DNA from 3 places in the Paraburkholderia sp. MPAMCS5 genome. Region 3 is predicted to be linked to each of the others. Evidence: predicted binding sites of a transcription regulator. Region 3 holds the regulator's gene; each other region holds the start of a gene.

Region 1 (6,576 bases), on a different contig from region 3:
CGCAATGGTTTCGCCAATCGACCAGATGAGCTGCGACACGTCCGAACGTTGCTTCTCTTCGCCGTTCACGGAAAGCCAGATCGCGCCCTTGCCGATGTGGCCGACCGTCGAAACCGGATGAACCGGGCCGAGCGGCGCCGAGCGGTCGAAGCCCTTCGCGGTGTCCCATGGACGCCCCAGCTTCTTCGCCTCGGCCTGAAGATCGCGGCGCGTCATGTCGAGACCGAGCGCGTAGCCGTAGACGTGATCGAGCGCGCTTTCCGCCGGGATGTTCCTGCCGCCTTTGCCGATCGCCGCCACGAGTTCCATCTCGAAGTGGACGTTTTTCGACAGCGACGGATACGGAAATTCGCCCGTCTCGCCCGGCGCGACGTACAGCACGGCATCGGCCGGCTTGCCGAAGAAAAACGGCGGCTCGCGGTCGGGATCGTGTCCCATCTCGCGGGCATGCGCCTCGTAATTGCGGCCGACACAGTAAATGCGGCGCACCGGGAACTGCTCGCTGGACCCCACAACCGGCACCGCGACCACTGGCGCGGGTGCAAATACGTAACTCATCCCGTTCTCCGTTTTTTGATATGAGCCGCAAGGCGGCGATAAAAGGCGAGTGTAACGCGCGGCACCGGGCGGCGCGCGCCAGTCCGGCATGCGCCCGCGACAGCCGCGCGCCGCCCGCAATGTCTCGCCGCGCGGCTATAGATGCGATACTCACACCAGACAGCGTCCCTTGAATACTGTGGCGGCCCGCTCGCGAGCGGCACGCCAGCACGTCCACCTTACCCTCATGACAGACTCCGCCGACACCGCCGCCCCCTTTCCCTGCGCCCGTTTCATCAAGGAAATCGGACGCGGGCCGAACGGCGCCCGCGCGCTCACCGCCGACGACACCCGCGCGCTCTACACCGCCATGCTCGACGGCCGCGTCGGCGAACTGGAACTCGGCGCGATCATGCTGGCTTACCGCGTGAAAGGCGAAACCGCCGACGAACTCGCCGCGATGCTGGCGGGCGCGCATGCGTCGTTTGAGCCGGTGCACCTGCCGACCGGCGAATTCCAGCCGGTATCGATACCGAGCTACAACGGCGCGCGCAAGCAGCCGAATCTCGTGCCGCTGCTCGCGCTGCTGCTCGCGCGCCAGGGTGTGCCGGTCCTCGTACACGGCATCACCGAAGATCCGGGCCGCGTGACGAGCGCTGAAATTTTCACGCATCTGCGCATTCCGCACGCCGGCGCGCACGACGATATCGAAGACGGCCTCGCCGAGCATCGTCTAGCCTTTGCGCCGATCGAGGTGCTCGCGCCGAAACTCGCGCATCTGCTCTCGCTGCGCAAGCGCATGGGGGTGCGCAATTCGACGCACACGCTCGTCAAGATTCTTCAGCCGTTTGCGCCTGCGGGACTGCGCCTCGTCAACTACACGCACCCGCCGTATCGCGAGAGTCTCACGCAACTGTTCAACACGCATCCGGACGCGGCGGCCGGCGGCGCGCTGCTGGCGCGCGGCACGGAAGGCGAAGCGGTCGCCGATACGCGGCGGCAGGTGCAGGTCGACTGGCTGCACGACGGCATCTGCGAAACGCGCGTGCCGCATGAGCGCTCGTCGCGCGACGCGCCCGAGGTCGAGCTGCCCGAAGCGCGCGACGCAGCAACCACCGCGGCCTGGATCGGCGCCGTGCTGCGCGGCGAGGCGCCGGTGCCGAGCGCGATCGAGCGGCAGGTGGAGTTGATCGTCGACGTCGCGAGAATCGCGGCGTAGTGCGTAGTGCAATGAAGGAGGATTAGGCGCGGCCCGCGCGAGCGGACCCGAACCGGCAGCGCCTCACTCGATCGCGCAGCGCGTGGCCTGCCACGCGATTAGACGCCACTGCCCGTCTTCCTGCGTGTGGATCGCGGTGTAGGCGATCGGAAACAGCAGCGCGCCATTGTTCGCTTCCATCTCGATCAGCGCGCGGCCGGTCACGACGCAGGTCTCCCGGCCCACCGGCAACACCTCTTGCGATTGCACTTCGATCTGCCGGTAGCGACGCCGCCCGGCCGTGATGCCGTCGATGAACTGCCGCTTCGTCTCGCGCTTGCCGTTCGTGTGCACATAGCTCACGTTGTCCGCGAGCAGCGTGTCGAGCGATTGCCCGTCGCCCTCGACCATCGCGCGGAAGCGCTCCCGCTCCAGCCCGCGAATCGCCTCGATTGTCTTTGCCGCCATTGCTCAGCCCCTTGCACCGGTGAGCCGGACGTGGCCACGGTCGTCAGAAGTTATATTGCAGATATAGCTGGTGGAAATTTATACCAGGATTCGGCTCTTTGATACCGCCATTCGAAACATGCTGGAAGCGGTAGCCTGCCAGGTACTGCTGGTGGCCGCCGAACTGCACGCCCACGCCGGCCAGCTCGGCGAACTGGATCGCGGTGGACAAGGTGAGGGTCGAAGAAATTCGCGGGCTCGACAGCAGGCGGACACCTGCGCCCACTTCGGCGAAGGGCCGGATCGACCCCGCGCCGTTAATGAAGCGAATGATAGGCGTCACACCGATTTCGCCGATGTTCTCGTGCACATTCCCTTCGGTGGTATGCCACCAGCCGACGTGGGCTTCGCCGATCAGCGCGAAATGCCAGTCGCCGATCTGCCACCACGTGAGATTCGGGTCCCACACGAGGCCGAGATCCAGCTGTTTGATATGGTGGTCGCCGATTGCGCCCGCGACCTGCACGCCGAACTGATCCGCCGCGACGAGGCCTGAGCCACTGAACAGCACCGCCGCGCACAGAGTTTTGAGAGCCAGACCACGCACAGCGTTTTTTTTCTTGTTCATCGGGCACCTGAACTCAGCGAAGGTTGAACAATCTGTTACAGCTTTGCGTATTCTATCGACAATCCTCGTTCGGCGGATCGTATTAAGAAACTTGTTTTTTTGCAATTAATCACGTCAAAACACCCGAAAACGGTCGAATGTCACGCCGAATACGCGACCATCCGGTAAGTTCGACGGCTCGCACATGCACGCCCAAAGCGGCGTATCATGGCTATTGAATGTCGAATTTCAATAGGAATTTTCGGAACTTGGATGGCCCTACGGGCTCTAAGTATTAGCACTCGGGAAATGAGAGTGCTAACATCCAACGCTGGAGTCGTTACCTGAACACGCTTTTGCCTGATTCCAAAGGAGTTTTACACGTGAGCCATGCATTGACCCTTCCGAGTACTCTGAGCCCGTCGTCGGCTAAGGCCGCTCCGGCAGGTGCACTGGCGCTCTCGCATTCCTCCCTGCTGCCCGGGCAACTGGGCAATATCGACGCCTACATCCAGGCCGTAAATCGGATTCCGATGCTGACGCCGGCAGAAGAACGCCAGTTCGCCACAGAATTCCGCGAGCACGACAACCTCGAGGCTGCACGCCGCCTCGTGCTGTCGCACCTGCGGCTGGTCGTCTCGATCGCTCGTAACTATCTGGGTTACGGGCTGCCGCACGCCGACCTGATTCAGGAAGGCAATATCGGCCTGATGAAGGCCGTGAAGCGGTTCGACCCCGAGCAGAACGTGCGTCTCGTGTCGTACGCCATGCACTGGATCAAGGCTGAGATTCACGAATACATTCTGCGCAACTGGCGCATGGTGAAGGTCGCCACGACCAAGGCGCAGCGCAAGCTGTTCTTCAATCTGCGCAGCCACAAGCAGGGCTTGGGCGCCTTCACGCCGGACGAGATCGAAGGTCTCGCCAAGGAGTTGAACGTCAAGCGCGAAGAAGTGGCCGAAATGGAAACGCGCCTGTCCGGCGGCGACATCGCGCTGGAAGGTCAGGTTGAAGACGGCGAAGAGTCGTACGCGCCCATCGCGTATCTCGCCGACTCGCACAGCGAGCCGACCGCCGTGCTGGCTTCGCGTCAACGCGACAAGCTGCAAAGCGACGGTATTGCGACGGCGCTTGATTCACTGGACGCGCGCAGCCGCCGCATTATCGAAGCGCGCTGGTTGAAGGTGGAAGACGACGGTTCGGGCGGCTCCACGCTGCACGAACTGGCCGACGAGTTCGGCGTGTCGGCCGAGCGGATTCGCCAGATCGAAGCAAGCGCGATGAAGAAAATGCGCGGCGCACTGACCGAGTACGCGTAAGAAGTCAGACACGCGCCCTAGCAGGCGGTTAGGACGCCGCACGTGACGTCAGTCGCAAAGCCCTGCCCTCGTCAGACGGCAGGGCTTTTTTACGCGTGCATTTTTGCGCGATGCAGCCGCATTTTTGCGGCATTTTCGCGGTAGCTCGACTAAACGCGAGCATTACCGCATCGAGCGCGGCGATGAAGCGCCAGAGCGGCTTCGTCGCCACGTTCACGCTGACAAACCGTCACGCGGGCAGCGGCGTCGCCCCGCCGCTCGCCGGCATGCGCGTCGCCAGCGTTTCGGCGTAACGCCGCGCCGCATCGCCCACGACGACATGGAACGTGTCCGCCGAGACCCACGCCGTATCGAGCGTGGCAAGACGCTGCCGATCCACCGCCGACGGATCGCGCACGACGACACGCAGACGCGTTGCCGCGATCGCGTCGAGCGACACCACATTGCCCGCGCCGCCGAACACTGCGAGCCAGTGCAACGGTTCCGGATCGAGCGGACCCTTGGCCGCGCCTGCCGCGCCTGCCGCGCCTGCCGCGCTCGCCGCAACCACGGCCGGGGCCGCAGCCGCAGCGGCAGGAGAAGCCGCTCCCGCATCACCGCCCGCTTGCCCGATGACCGTGCGAATTTCATCGGCGATGATGTCCGCTTCAGGCCCGATGATCACCTGCACATTGGTCGCGCCCCGCTTGAGCACGCCGCGCGCGCCGATCGTCTTCAGTTCGTTTTCGGAGACCTTGTTCGCATCCACGACGGATAGACGCAGACGCGTCGTGCACGCATCCACCACCGAGAGATTCGACGCGCCACCCAGCGCCGCGATGTAACGCTGCGCGCGCGGCACCGCTGCGCCCGCAACGGGCGAAACGAAGCCGCCGGCGCTGAACGAATCCACCTGCTCGTCGGCCGTGGCCGGTTCGCGGCCCGGCGTCGCCATATTGAATTGGCGGATGAAGAAGCGGAACAGGCCGTAATAGACCACCGCGTACACGAGGCCGAGCGGAATCGCCCACCAGCCTTTGGTCGACAAGCCGTAGTTCAGCACGTAGTCGATTGCGCCTGCGGAGAACGTGAAGCCGATGTGAATGCCGAGCGCCGAGCAGATGGCGAGCGACAGCCCCGTCAGCAGCGCATGGATCACGTACAGCACGGGCGCGAGGAACATGAAGCTGAACTCGATCGGCTCGGTGACGCCCGTCAGGAACGACGTGAGCGCCATGGAGAACAGCAGCCCGCCGACCACCGCGCGACGCTCCTTCGGCGCTTCGTGAAACATGGCCAGACACGCGGCCGGCAGGCCGAACATCATGACCGGGAAGAAGCCCGTCATGAACGTTCCGGCCGTCGGGTCGCCGGCGAAGAAGCGATGCAGGTCGCCCGTCACCGCCGCGCCGCCCGGCGGCGTGAAGGTGCCGAACACGAACCACGACAGCGAGTTGAGGATGTGATGCAGACCCGTGACCAGCAGCAGCCGGTTCAGCACGCCGAACACGAACGCGCCGAGCGCGCCCGCCGTGGTCAGCCAGTGCCCGGCCGTGTCGATCACGCTCTGCACCGGCTGCCACGCGTAGCCGAACACGATGCCGAGCGCGAGACACACCACGCCCGTGACAATCGGCACGAAGCGCTTCCCACCGAAGAACGCCAGGTAGTCCGGCAGCTTGATGTCCTTGTACCGGTTGTACAGCAAGCCCGCGACGATCCCCGCCACGATCCCCGACAGCACGCCCATGTTGAGCTTGTCGTTGATGTCCTTCATCACCGCGACTTCGATCAGATAACCGATCGCGCCCGCGAGACCCGCGACGCCGTTGTTGTCCTTCGCGAAACCGACCGCCACGCCGATCGCGAAAAGCAGCGGCAGGTTGTCGAAAATCGCGCCGCCGGCGTCGGCGATCATCTTGATGTTGAACACGTCGGGTTGACCGAGCCGCAGCAGCAGGCCGGCAACCGGCAGCACCGCGATAGGCAGCATCAGCGCGCGTCCCAGGCGCTGAATCTTCAGAAACGGATTTCCATCCATTGATATCTCCAATCCTTGTCTCGTTGTCGACGAATGTCGTCGAGTTATCCTGCGTGGCGAACCGTGCCGGGTTCAGTCCAGCGGCCAGGTTTCGCGGCTTGCTGCTCTTACCGCCTGCGCCGATTCGAGCGCCAGCGCATCCTGGGCGCGTTGGCGGCACAGTTGATAATCGAGGTTGCGCACTCGCGCCTTGATGCCCGGCACCGACACCGGGTCCACCGACAGCTCGGTCACGCCGAGACCGACGAGAAGCGGCACCGCGAGCGGATCGCCCGCCAGTGCGCCGCACACGCCGACCCATTTGCCGTGCCGGTTCGCGCCCTGCACGGTCGCCGCGACAAGGCGCAGCACAGCCGGATGCAAACCGTCGGCTTGCGCCGCCAGATCGGCCTGGCAGCGGTCCATGGCGAGCGTGTATTGCGTCAGGTCGTTGGTGCCGATCGACAGA
Region 2 (6,576 bases), 120 kb from region 3:
CCGTCCGGAAGAGAAGGTGCTGCTCGAAGTGCGCGTCGGCGCCGATGTCATTGCGAGCGGCTTGAGTGGCGAGCATCGGCCGGACGTGGCAAACGCCGGGTATCCGAGCGCTTACGCCGGCTTTTCGATCGCGTTGCCATCGGACGCGCCCGACGGATTTCATGTCGCGCTCGCCCATTCCGCTGAGCGCCTGCACAACGCGGGCGTCTGGCGACAAGGTTGGCACTGCGTTTAAGCCTTCAGGAAAAATCTCATGGAACAGCTCCGCGGTCTGGTGCAACGCTTCCACGGCGCGATCACGCTCGACGACAGAATGCGGATTCTTCGCCAGAAGCCCGTCACCATCTGGCTCACCGGTCTTTCGGGCGCGGGCAAGTCGACTATCGCCTTTGAACTCGAGCGGCAACTCGTGTCGCAAGGTCAGGCCTGCTATGTACTCGACGGTGACAACGTCCGCCACGGCCTGGGCCGCGACCTCGGGTTCAGCCAGCAAGACCGTCATGAAAATATCCGCCGGGTCGCGCATGTCGCTCAACTGATGAACGACGCCGGCCTCATTGTCATCACGGCGCTCATCTCGCCGATGCAGGCCGACCGCGCCATGGCGCGCGAGATCATCGGCGCCAACAATTTTATCGAGACGTATTTGTCGGCCCCCGTCGACACATGCGCGCGCCGCGATCCCAAGGGCCTCTACGCGAAAGCGCTGGCGGGAGAAATTCCGTCATTTACCGGTATCTCGGCGCCCTATGAAGCGCCGCTCAATCCGGAACTCGAAGTCGACACCGAGAGGTTGACGCCGGACGAAAGTGTGGCCGGCATTTTCGGGTATTTGCGCGAGCACTGTCTGGCGATGCCGGCCTAGCCCACGCGGCCGGAATTTCAACGCGCTTCTGATCGGCTTTAAAACAAAAAAACCCGCATTTCTGCGGGTTTTTTCTTTGGGAAGCGCACCTCGCGGCGCGCCTTTCCAAGGGCTTCCGACTGAACCTCTGAACGAGGTCCAACCGGAGAGCGAACATGCAATTACATGTCCATGCCCATGCCGCCCATGCCGCCGGGCATGCCGCCGGGCATCGGTGCGTCTTCCTTCGGCAGTTCGCAAACAGCTGCGTCGGTGGTCAACAGCAGGCCAGCGACCGAAGCTGCGTTTTGCAGCGCCGTGCGCGTCACCTTTGTCGGGTCCACGACACCTGCGTCAACCAGGTCGACGTACTCGCCGGTTGCTGCGTTGTAGCCGTAGTTGCCTTGGCCAGCAGCAACTGCCGCGACCACGACGCTGGCTTCTTCGCCACCGTTCGTGACGATCTGGCGCAGCGGCTCTTCCATTGCGCGCAGAACGATCTTGATACCTGCGTCCTGATCGGCGTTAGCGCCCTTCAGGCCGGCGATCGCCGTACGTGCGCGGATCAGCGCAACGCCGCCGCCAGCCACGATGCCTTCTTCCACAGCTGCGCGCGTGGCGTGCAGTGCGTCTTCGACACGTGCCTTCTTTTCCTTCATTTCGACTTCGGTCGCAGCGCCGACCTTGATCACTGCAACGCCGCCTGCCAGCTTGGCAACGCGCTCTTGCAGCTTTTCACGGTCGTAGTCCGACGTAGCTTCTTCGATTTGCGTGCGAACTTGCTTCACACGTGCTTCGATGTTTGCAGCTTCGCCAGCGCCGTCGATGATCGTCGTGTTTTCCTTGCCCACTTCGATGCGCTTCGCCTGGCCCAGTTCTGCCAGCGTTGCCTTTTCGAGCGTCAGGCCGGTTTCTTCAGCGATGACCTGGCCGCCGGTCAGGATCGCGATGTCTTCCAGCATGGCCTTACGACGATCGCCAAAGCCCGGAGCCTTCACAGCAACGGTCTTCAGAATGCCGCGGATGTTGTTCACAACCAGCGTTGCCAGTGCTTCGCCTTCGACGTCTTCGGCGATGATCAGCAGCGGACGGCCAGCCTTCGCGACCTGTTCCAGAACCGGCAGCAGATCACGGATGTTCGACACCTTCTTGTCGTGCAGCAGCACGAACGGGTTGTCGAGCACGGCAACTTGCTTGTCCGGGTTGTTGATGAAGTACGGCGACAGGTAGCCGCGGTCGAATTGCATACCTTCGACAACGTCCAGCTCGTCTTGCAGCGACTTGCCGTCTTCGACGGTGATGACGCCTTCCTTGCCGACCTTGTCCATTGCTTCAGCGATACGATCGCCGATCGACGAGTCGCTGTTTGCCGAAATCGCGCCGACTTGTGCGATTTCCTTGTTGGTCGTGCACGGCTTGCTGATCTTGCGCAGTTCTTCGATTGCTGCGAACACAGCCTTGTCGATACCGCGCTTCAGGTCCATCGGGTTCATGCCCGATGCAACGTACTTCATGCCTTCGCGGACGATCGACTGAGCCAGAACCGTTGCGGTCGTGGTGCCGTCACCTGCGTTGTCGCTGGTCTTGGAAGCGACTTCCTTGACCATTTGCGCGCCCATGTTCTGGAGCTTGTCTTTCAGTTCGATCTCTTTCGCGACCGACACACCGTCCTTGGTGACCGTCGGGCCGCCGAAGCTGCGTTCCAGGACAACGTTGCGGCCCTTCGGACCCAGCGTGACCTTCACAGCGTTCGCGAGGATGTTCACGCCTTCGACCATCTTGGCACGGGCGGAATCACCGAATACGACGTCTTTAGCTGCCATCTTCTAACTCCTTGAATTCTTTAAGATATGACCGGGAAAGTAGCGACCAGCGCTTACTTCTGCACCACGGCCATGATGTCTTCTTCGCGCATTACCAGCAGTTCGTTGCCGTCGACCTTGACGGTCTGGCCTGCGTACTTGCCGAACAGAACGCGGTCGCCCACCTTCACGTCGAGGGCGATTGCTGCGCCCTTGTCGTCGCGCTTACCCGGGCCGACCGCCAGGATTTCGCCCTGATCCGGCTTTTCTGCTGCGGCTTCGGGGATCACGATGCCCGACGCGGTCTTGGTTTCTTGATCCAGACGCTTGACGATCACGCGATCATGCAAAGGACGAAGGTTCATACATACTCCTCTCTTGATTGAGACTGAAGAACGCTTGGAAAACCCGGCTGGCCGAGCCAACCGGCGAAGTTGTTAGCACTCTCGTGCAGCGAGTGCTAATTATATGGACGGGTGGTGACAAATTCAAGAAGCGATGCGGCGCGTGCCGGGATTCACCTAACGGGGACCCTCGTTCGCTCAGGTTCGAATGTCAGAGCGATAGCCGGATCGCCGGCCGGGCGGCCAATCTTACGTAAAAACAATAACTTACAACGTCTGTCGGCATTCGCGGCATGGTGCGCGCAGTCCGGGGCAACGTCCTGCGGCCCGCATTCGTGCTCGCGCGATCTGACGATTCACGCGGCGTAGTGAAAACCCCTACGCAGACAGATGGTCCGTCGTGGCGCGCTTTTCAAGGCGTTTTTCGCGAGCCATCGACAGACACGCCAACTATATAAGTTCTCCGCCTTCATCTGACCCGATTGACGAACTCATTCGTATACGTCTTCGACAGATCGATATGCTTGCCCTTGATATTCGCGTTGAACCCGCTCATGACCTTCAATACGGTTTCGGGTCCGCCTTCCGGCATCTTTCCATCAGGTGAGTACATCGGCAGCGAGGCTTTCAACGCCTGGACGTAGAGTGTTTTGTTGCCGCCGTAGTAGTCCGCCGGCATTTTCGCTGCGATCTCTTCGGGCGAGTGCGTCTGGATGAACCGCAGGGTTCTGACAAACGCTCTCGCAAGCTTCTGCGCGTCGGCCTGATGCGTATCCGCCCAGTTGCGCTGGACGTAGAGACTCGACGCGGGATACAAGCCACCCAAAGCCGCTCTGGTTCCTTCGACGCTGCTCAGGTCCACCAGCACCTTTGCGTCGCCGCTTGCACGCAATAGCGACGTAGTCGGCTCAGTGGTCCACGCAACCTCCACGCGCTGCTGCTTCAGCGACGCGATCAGGCTGTTGCCGGCGCCGACGGGCAGCATCGAATACTCCGATGTCTTGAGACCAAACGTGGACGCCAGATACTGGCCAAGAAATGCCGACGACGAACCGAGCCCCGTGACGCCGAGCGTCTTGCCTTTGATATCGCCCATGTTCTTGATTTGCGCGGCCGCATCCGAGCGCACCATTTCCATACTGCCCGGCACAAGCCCGAAAACAACAATGCTCTCGATGTCCTTGCCCTTCGCCTGCAAGTCGATCGAGTGATCGTAGAAGCCGACCACCGCCTGCGCGGCGCCCGCGAGCAGTTCGTTTTCCGCATCGACGCCGGCCTGTTGCGATTGCAGCTCGACATCGAGACCTTCGTCCTTGAAATAGCCGAGGTTTTCCGCAAGCTTCGGCGGCAGGTAAATCAGCTTGTTAATACCGCCGACGATGATCGTGATCTTCTCGGCGGCCTGTACTTCGACGGCCTGAAAAGCACAGACAGCGGCCGCAACGGCGGCCATGGCGCGAACGGTGAGTTGCATGGAAAGTCTCCGCTTTGTTATCGACATTGGAACGGACGCGCGTTGACACGTGAGAGCGCGCGCCACGGATACAACGATCAAACCGCCTTCATGACCGAGGCCGGAATGAGCACTTCGCCTTGCATCAACCGGCGCGCACTGCGGCTCATGATGGCCTTCGTGACGACCCAATTGCCGTCGCGTTCGAGCGCCTCGGCGCCGACCGCCATGGTCCCAGACGGATGACCGAAACGAAGCTGATCGAGCTGCATGCCGCTCACGAGCTGGTTGACGACAGTACCGGGGATTGCACCGGCAACGGCCAGCGCAACCGCGCCCGTGCCCGTCATCGCGTGATGCAGCTTGCCCATCGACAGAATGCGCGCGTTGATATGCACATCTTGCGGCTCGACACGCTTGCCGCTCGACGCGACATAGCCGCGCGGCAACGACACGAAGGCGAGCTTAGGTGTATGCGGACGCTGCGCCGTGACTTCTTCGGGCGTGGACGCGAGTCCCATGCGCACCGCGGCATGCGCGCGAATCGCTTCGCATCGGTCGAGCAGCGCGGCATTGCTGTTCACGTCCTGCTGCATTTCATTGCCCTGCAATCCCAGTTCTTTTGCGTCGATGAAGATGGCGGGATTGCCTGCATTGATCAGCGTGAGCGCGAATGTGCCGTGCCCTGGAACGTCGAGCGAATCGACAAGATTGCCGGTGGGAAACATGCCGCCGCCGGCCGCTGCATCCGCGTCGGCCGAGCCGCCGGGGTCGAGAAATTCGATGCGGATTTCGGCTGCGGGAAACGTCACGCCGTCGAGTTCGAAGTCGCCGTCTTCAACGACCTCGCCATTCTTCATGGGCACATGCGCGATGATTCTCGCATTGATGTTGGCCTGCCAGATCCGCACGATCGCGATGCCGTTCGCGGGCGCATCGACGAGTCCTTGTGCGATCGCAAATGGCCCGACCGCCGACGTCAGGTTTCCGCAGTTGCCCGACCAGTCGATGACCGCATTCTCAATCGAAGCCGCGCCGAACAGATAGTCCACATCGCAATCGGCTCGCGACGAAGGGCCCACGACGACGAGCTTGCTGGTGCTCGATGTCGCGCCGCCCATTCCGTCGATCTGCTTGCCATACAGGTCGGGACTTCCGATCACCCTCAACAGGATTTTGTCGCGCAATGCCGTGTCTTCAGGAAGACTGTCGGCGCGAAAGAACACGCCCTTGCTCGTGCCGCCGCGCATATAAACGGCCGGAATGCTGTACTGACCCACTCTGCTACTCCTCAATAGTTGCGAAGGCGATGCATACGGGGCTGCCGGTTTCGATCACACGTCCGGTCGGAATGGGCAACTTCGTATGCGCGTCGATTTCATACTGCACAATCGTGTGCGAAATTTCATTCGCCACGTACAACGCGCGGTCATCGGGGCTCAGGCAAAGAAAGCGCGGACACTGTCCTTTCGACGCAGTCCACTCAACCGTTTGCGGCACTCCCGTTTCTTCGCTTAGCGCAATCGTCGCGATGCTGTCGTGGCCGCGATTCGTGACGTAAAGGCAGCGGCCATCGGCGGCGATCACAATGCCGGCGGCACGCGTCAAAGCATGAAATCCGGAAGGCACGACAGAGACCGTCTGCAACGGCGCAAGAGTTCCTGTCGATGAATCGAACGACCACGTTGTGATCGTCGAGTCCAGTTCGTTCGACACGTAGACGAGCGGCAACCCGGGATGGAATGCGGCGTGACGCGGCCCTGCGCCTTCACGGGCATGCCCCTCGCGAACCACTGTCGAGCCGTCGTCGTTCCAGCGCACGGCGAACACGGTGTCGAGCCCCTTGTCGGGAACGATGTGCCAGTCGGTGTCGGCGAAACGGGTCACGTATCGCGCGATATGGTGCGGATGCGACGAGGCCTGCTCGACGCGATGCGGCCCCGGCGTGCCGATGAATTCGAGCGGCGGCAACAAAGGCTCACCGAGCGCGCCATTCGCCTGCAAGGCAATGCGCGTCGCGGTGCCCGTCGCGTAGCCCGCCACCACGAGAGCGCTGCCATCGCGCGAGAGCGCCAGATGCACGGGATTGCGTCCTTCGCACGACTGGCTGTTCAATGCCGATAACCGCCCCGA
Region 3 (6,576 bases):
TCTTCGCCTTTTCAGCCGATTCCTTCAGGCGCTGCAGCGCGAGCACGTCTTTCGACAGATCGACGCCCTGTTCCTTCTTGAACTCGCCAATGATGTAGTCGATGATGCGCTGGTCGAAGTCTTCACCGCCCAGGAACGTATCGCCGTTCGTGGACAGCACTTCGAATTGCATTTCTCCGTCGACGTCAGCGATTTCGATGATCGAGATGTCGAACGTGCCGCCGCCCAGGTCATACACCGCAATCTTGCGGTCGCCCTTTTCAGCCTTGTCCAGACCAAATGCCAGCGCAGCCGCAGTCGGTTCGTTGATGATGCGCTTGACTTCCAGACCGGCGATGCGGCCCGCGTCTTTGGTAGCTTGACGCTGGCTGTCGTTGAAGTACGCGGGAACCGTGATCACGGCTTCGGTGACCGGCTCGCCGAGATAGTCTTCAGCGGTCTTCTTCATCTTGCGCAGCACTTCCGCGGAGATTTGCGGCGGAGCCAGCTTCTGGTCGCGCACTTCGATCCATGCGTCGCCGTTGTCGGCCTTCATGATCTTGTACGGCATGAGACCGATGTCCTTCTGGACTTCTTTCTCTTCAAAACGGCGGCCGATCAGGCGCTTGACCGCATACAGCGTGTTCTTCGGGTTCGTGACCGACTGACGCTTGGCAGGCGCGCCGACGAGAATCTCGCCGTCTTCCATGTACGCGATGATCGACGGCGTGGTGCGCGCGCCTTCCGAGTTCTCGATCACCTTGACCGAATTGCCTTCCATGATCGCCACGCACGAGTTGGTCGTGCCGAGGTCGATGCCGATGATTTTGCCCATTTTTACAAATCTCCTGACTTTGATCGCTGCGGGAAGCGCCTGGTTTGCCGTTTCGCGGCAAGGCGATCCGCCCTGAATTCATACCTGCACCCAACATGAGTGCTTCCGCATCGTTTTCAAGACCTCTTTTGCGATGCGGTCTTTAATTTTTTTCAATCGACGGGGGTTTTGCCCGAAGGCTGACCGCCCGCCAGGCCTGAAGCGACCCGCACCTTCTCCCGCGCGGCGGCGACCGCGGCCTGGAACTGCCCGAGCCCGTGCCAGCCGGTTGCCCGGCCAAGCCGTTTGCCGCGATGGAAGAAGAACCAGGTCGGCACGCCGTGAAGCATGAAGCGCCGCCCCAGTTCGCGATGCTCATAGACATTGCTGTGAAACCACCGCAGGCCGAGCGCCCGAATCGCCTCGGGCTGCGCGAGCATGGCCTTTTTCGCGATCTCGCAGTTGAAACAGTCGAGGCCCCAGAAGAACACCACGGCGAGTTCGTCCCCGGCTTCGGCAAGGCTGGCGTCGATTGAATCGGCGCTCAGCTCTTTCATGTCGAATGCCGCGAACGCGGTGGCGTCGACGGGAATATTGGCCATGGCTGTGGCGTCCAGCGATTGGCTAACGGCTGATCACAAGGCGAACTACAGACGAAACGCCTTACAGACGCTTGCCGCCTTACTTCGGCGCCGCGACCGTCACGAGCGCCGGACGCAGCACGCGGTCCGCGATCACAAAGCCCTTTTGCAGCACGGCGACCACCGTGTTCGGCTCCTGGTCGGCCGGCACCATGGAAATAGCCTGATGGCGATGCGGGTCGAACTTCTCGCCGACCGGATTCAGGGCGACGACGCGCCCCTTCTCCAACGCGCCCGTCAGCTGGCGCAGCGTGAGTTCGACGCCTTCGCGCACTTTCTGCAAATCGTCGGACGAGTGGGCGACGGCGGCTTCCAGGCTGTCGATCACCGGCAGCAAATGCTCGGCGAAACTCTCGATGGCGAACTTATGCGCCTTCGCCACGTCTTCCTGCCCGCGGCGGCGCACGTTTTCCGTCTCGGCCTTGGCGCGCAAAAAGCTCTCCTGCAATTCGGCGATCTTCGCCTGCGCGTCGGCCAACGCCGCTTCTGCGCCGGTTGCCGGCGCGTCGGTGGCGACGCTTGCAGCGGCTCCTTGCTCGGGAGTGGCCGCCTCGGCGGCCTGGCGCGCGGTTTCGTCCGCGGGCGTGGGATTCTGGCTCGTCGGGTTCTCTTGCGTGTTTTCCATGTCGCTGAAAGTCGTAAAAAATTTAAAAGCCAACGGTGAGGGCGACGCGTAACCCCTGCTGCGATTTGTGCGTTGCAAAATCGCGACAGTTATTCAGGCGCACCACCACGTATCGAAGCGGCAGATGGGGCTGGAGACGCCCATTTCAAGCGCCCTCGCCGAAAATTTCAAAGTGGCCGCGAGCGGCGGAAATGCGCCGTTACAACCATTAAAGCCGCGCAATCAGATTGAGATTGAGCGCTGCGCACAAGTGACCTATGCTCCAGTTACGCAGCGGAAAAACCTCGTTAACCCTAATCTGACGTAATGCTTTCCGCTTTTTTTGCAATTTTCACCTGACCAGCTCGTTTCCTTTCTGCACCATCCCAAAAGGGGGTACCGTGAAACTGACCTTGGCAATCTCGGTGGTCGCACTGGTACTCGTTGCAGGCACCACGACCATCTGTATGTCTGGCGCGGTCAACGATCACACCACCGAATACGGCGGCGTGCACGCGACCATGGAACAACTGTTCAATCCCCACCTGAAAATCTGTCGATAGTGCGGCGGTCGCGCTTGGTCGGCCGCCCGTGCAATGCGGCGGCCGGCTCGCGATATGTCTTGCGACGCTCCTGCTCAACCTGGCGCTTTTCCCGGCTCCGGTCGGTTTCCGCATAAAGGGTCTGCGCGACGCTCGCCGGCCCGCGTACGTCGCACACGCCCAGCACCTGCACCTGCCATACGAACGTCTCGATCTCGACCTCCACCAGGTCGCCGACTCGCACCTCCTTCGCCGGTTTGACGCTCGCCCCGCCGATCCGCACGCGCCCTTTCTCCACGGCGTCCGCGGCAAGCGAGCGCGTCTTGAAGAAGCGCGCCGCCCAAAGCCATTTGTCGATGCGCAGCTTCGCGCCCGGCTCGGTTGAAATCCTGTAATTCATAGTCTCATCGAGCCACTGTGTTGTGCGGTACGGGGACCGCCTGCACCGGCCAGCCTTGCAGATTCTGCGCGACGATTTCGCCAAGCGCGGCAATCCACGCCTGCGATGCGTTCACGCACGGAATGCGGTGAAATTCCTTGCCGCCGGCGTGCAGGAACTCGTCGCGCACTTCCATGCCGATTTCCTCGATCGTCTCGAGGCAGTCGGCGGTAAAGCCTGGACAAAACACGTCAGCACGCCGCACGCCTGCCGCGCCGAGTTCCTTCAGCGTGGGCGCCGTGTAGGGCTGCAGCCACTCCGCCTTGCCGAACCGCGACTGGAACGTGATGCGGCATTCCACCGGCGTCAGCGCGAGCGCCTGCATCAGAAGCGCGCCGGTCGACTGACACTGATCGTGGTACGGATCGCCAAGGTCGAGCGTGCGCTTGGGCACACCATGAAAACTCAGCACGAGCTTGTCGCCCGCCGCGAAATCCGGCCGGCCGTGATGATGCCAATACTGATGCACCTGCGCGGCAAGCGCGGTGATATACGCGGGATGGTCGGCGTACTGGCGCACCGTGCGAATCTCTGGCTGGTTGCGCATGCGCTTGAGGGCGGAGAAAGCGTCGTCGAAAGCGGTGGCGGTGGTCGACGACGAGTATTGCGGATACATCGGCATCAGCAATATCCGCTCGGCGCCGGCGAGCTTGAGCTGATTCAGCATGGCCGGAATGCCGGGCGTGCCGTAGCGCATCGCGTATTCGACGAGCACCGTGTAGTCGTTCAATTGCAGCAGATGGCGCAAGCCTTCCACCTGCTTCTCCGTGTACACGCGCAGCGGCGAGCCTTCCGGCATCCACACCGCTGCATATTTCCGGGCCGACGCCCGGCCCCGGAACGGCAGGATCACGAGCCGCAGAATGATCTGCCAGAGCAGCGCCGGAATTTCGACCACGCGAGGGTCCGACAGAAATTGCGCGAGATAGCGGCGAACCGCACGAGGCGTAGGCGCGTCGGGCGTGCCGAGATTGATCAGCAGCACGGCAACGCGGTGCGACGTGGCGTTCTGCGAGGGCCGCTCGAGATCGAAGCGCATAGGCAGCAGGAGTCACCGCTCAAAGCGGAGAGTGGATACAGGTGAGATTCATTATAGCGGCGCGCTTCGCGGCCGCGATCCCCGGCGCCCCCTGGCCGTTCGGCCAATTGGCAAGCTGCCCGCCGTCGCGCATGATGAGCGGATCGAGCACGCGACGGTGAGCCGCTATTGCTGGCTGAGGGTCAGCGAAAGCAGCCGCGCGGTGATGTCGACAATCGGGATCACGCGGTTGTAGGCCATGCGGGTCGGGCCGATCACGCCCAGCGTGCCGACAATCTTGCCGTTCACTTCGTAGGGCGCGGTGACGACGCTCATTTCCTCGATAGGCACGAGATTCGACTCGCCGCCTATGAAGATCTGCACGCCCGCCGCATGACTCGACACATCCAGCAATTGAAGGAGACTGGTTTTTTGGTCGAACACGTCGAACAGCTTGCGCAGGCGCGCCATGTCCGAGGAAAGATCCGCCACCTCGAGCAGCTTGCGCTCGCCCGAAATCAGCACGGTCTCGCCGGTGTCCGATTCGTCGGTGCTCGCGGTGACGGCCGCGTGCATGAGCGTGGTCATGTCGCCGCGCAGTTGGTCGATTTCCTCGCGCAGGCGGCGTCGCACTTCGTCGAAAGAAAGGCCGGCGAAGTGCGCGTTGATGTAGTTGGACGCTTCCACCAGCTCCGACGGAGAAAAGTCACGCTGGGTCGCCATCATGCGGTTCTGCACGTCGCCTTCCGGCGTCACGATGATGAGCAAAATGCGCTTGTCGGACAGGCGCATGAATTCGACCTGCTTGAATACGTGGCTGCGCCGCGGCGTGAGCACCACTCCGGCGAACTGCGACAGATTCGAGAGCACGCTCGCCGCCGCGGCGACGATTTTCTGCGGCTCGCCCGCCTGCAGCGTAGTCTTGACTGTGCGCGTGACCGCTTCTTCGTCTGCGGCGGACTCGACGGTCAGCATGGTGTCCACGAAAAGCCGGTAGCCGCGCGGCGTGGGAATGCGTCCCGCCGACGTATGCGGGCTGATCACAAGCCCCAGGTCCTCGAGATCCGACATGACGTTGCGGATGGTTGCCGGACTCAGCTCAAGGCCGGAATAGCGCGACAACGTGCGCGAGCCGACCGGCTGACCTTCGGCAATGTAGCGCTCGATCAGGGTTTTAAGGAGGGTTTGTGCGCGAGGATCTAGCATGACGAAAAATTTTAGCTCAATGACGCGACTCCTGCGAGCGCCAACGGCACCCGAGGCCCACGGCCCGGCCCGCAGCGCGCCATGGCAATCTGCCCGTCGCGCATGTCATCAAGGCATCACCATTCTAACGACAATCCCGGACTACGCCGGCAGCCTCTGTTTGCCGGCCGGCCGCCGCATTCGCGCGCGGTTCTTTTCGAGCCCTACCTATGGTGTAATGCCGGCATGCAAGTGACCAGCCAGTTCAAGACCGTCGCGCTCGTCGGGCGCAACAACACGCCGGGCATCGGTGAGCCCCTGACCGCGCTCGCCTCGTGCATCGCGAAGCGCGGCTTTGACGTCGTTTTCGAAGCCGACACCGCGGCGGAAATCGGCGTCACCGAATACCCGGCGCTGCGTCCCGCCGAGATCGGCGCGCGCGCCGACGTGGCGATCGTGCTCGGCGGCGACGGCACGATGCTCGGCATCGGCCGTCAGCTTGCGCCTTACCGCACGCCGCTCATCGGCATCAATCATGGGCGGCTCGGCTTCATTACCGACATCCCGATTTCACATATGAGTGAGATCGTGCCGCAAATGTTGTCGGGCAATTTCGAACGCGAAGAACGGGTGCTGCTCGAAGCGCGCATCATGCGCCAGGGCAACCCGATCTATCACGCGCTGGCCTTCAACGACGTCGTGGTCAACCGCAGCGGCTTCTCGGGCATGGCGGAGCTGCATGTCTCCGTGGACGGCCGCTTCATGTACAACCAGCGTTCGGACGGCCTGATCGTCGCCACGCCCACCGGCTCGACGGCTTATGCGCTGTCGTCGCAGGGACCGATTCTGCATCCGCAATTGCAGGGCATCGTGCTGGTGCCGATCGCGCCGCACGCGCTGTCGAACCGTCCTATCGTGCTGCCGGACGATTCCAAGGTCAGTATTCAGATCGTTTCAGGGCGCGAAGTGAATGTGAATTTCGACATGCAGTCGTTCACGTCGCTGGAACTAGGCGATGCGATCGAAGTGCGGCGCTCGCGTCATACGGTGCCGATGCTGCATCCGGTCGGCTACAGCTATTACGCGACGCTGCGCAAGAAGCTGCACTGGAACGAGTACCCGTCGCACGAAGAAGACACCAAACCCTGACCGGCCAGGAATGCCGGAGCGCACACGCCGCTGCTGAATCCGCGCTGCCGCAAGCGGGCCCTTTGAAACCGCGCCGTTCAAACCGACCACAAGCTCACACACGACTTCCATGCTTCGCCACCTCTCGATACGCGACTTCGTCATCGTCGCCGCGCTCGACCTCGAATTCGACAGCGGCTTCACTGTTTTCTCCGGCGAAACCGGC

The links. The regulator HrcA, encoded in region 3, represses chaperone genes, less so after heat shock. The targets are predictions, from matches to a motif close to TTAGCACTCNNNNNNNNNGAGTGCTAA.
Region 1: rpoH (RNA polymerase sigma factor RpoH) is a predicted target of HrcA. The motif match lies at 3,085-3,111, and genes of this name have one in related genera.
Region 2: groES (co-chaperone GroES) is a predicted target of HrcA. The motif match lies at 3,084-3,110, and genes of this name have one in related genera.

The regions. Positions count from the first base shown of each region.
Region 1 is NZ_JAYXBK010000011.1:71,145-77,720, forward strand. It holds gene VOM14_RS22535 (fumarylacetoacetate hydrolase family protein) at 1-558, opposite strand, end outside; gene ybiB (DNA-binding protein YbiB) at 785-1,756, shown strand; gene VOM14_RS22545 (nuclear transport factor 2 family protein) at 1,820-2,203, opposite strand; gene VOM14_RS22550 (acyloxyacyl hydrolase) at 2,247-2,810, opposite strand; gene rpoH (RNA polymerase sigma factor RpoH) at 3,173-4,108, shown strand; gene nagE (N-acetylglucosamine-specific PTS transporter subunit IIBC) at 4,338-6,128, opposite strand; gene ptsP (phosphoenolpyruvate--protein phosphotransferase) at 6,201-6,576, opposite strand, start outside.
Region 2 is NZ_JAYXBK010000008.1:218,984-225,559, reverse strand. It holds gene VOM14_RS20115 (chondroitin 4-O-sulfotransferase) at 1-235, shown strand, start outside; gene cysC (adenylyl-sulfate kinase) at 254-865, shown strand; gene groL (chaperonin GroEL) at 1,027-2,667, opposite strand; gene groES (co-chaperone GroES) at 2,721-3,011, opposite strand; gene VOM14_RS20095 (ABC transporter substrate-binding protein) at 3,460-4,443, opposite strand; gene prpF (2-methylaconitate cis-trans isomerase PrpF) at 4,542-5,723, opposite strand; gene VOM14_RS20085 (lactonase family protein) at 5,728-6,576, opposite strand, start outside.
Region 3 is NZ_JAYXBK010000008.1:101,306-107,881, reverse strand. It holds gene dnaK (molecular chaperone DnaK) at 1-814, opposite strand, end outside; gene VOM14_RS19595 (thioredoxin family protein) at 967-1,395, opposite strand; gene grpE (nucleotide exchange factor GrpE) at 1,475-2,059, opposite strand; gene VOM14_RS19585 (hypothetical protein) at 2,440-2,601, shown strand; gene VOM14_RS19580 (RNA-binding S4 domain-containing protein) at 2,573-2,980, opposite strand; gene hemH (ferrochelatase) at 2,985-4,058, opposite strand; gene hrcA (heat-inducible transcriptional repressor HrcA) at 4,224-5,243, opposite strand; gene VOM14_RS19565 (NAD kinase) at 5,469-6,371, shown strand; gene recN (DNA repair protein RecN) at 6,481-6,576, shown strand, end outside.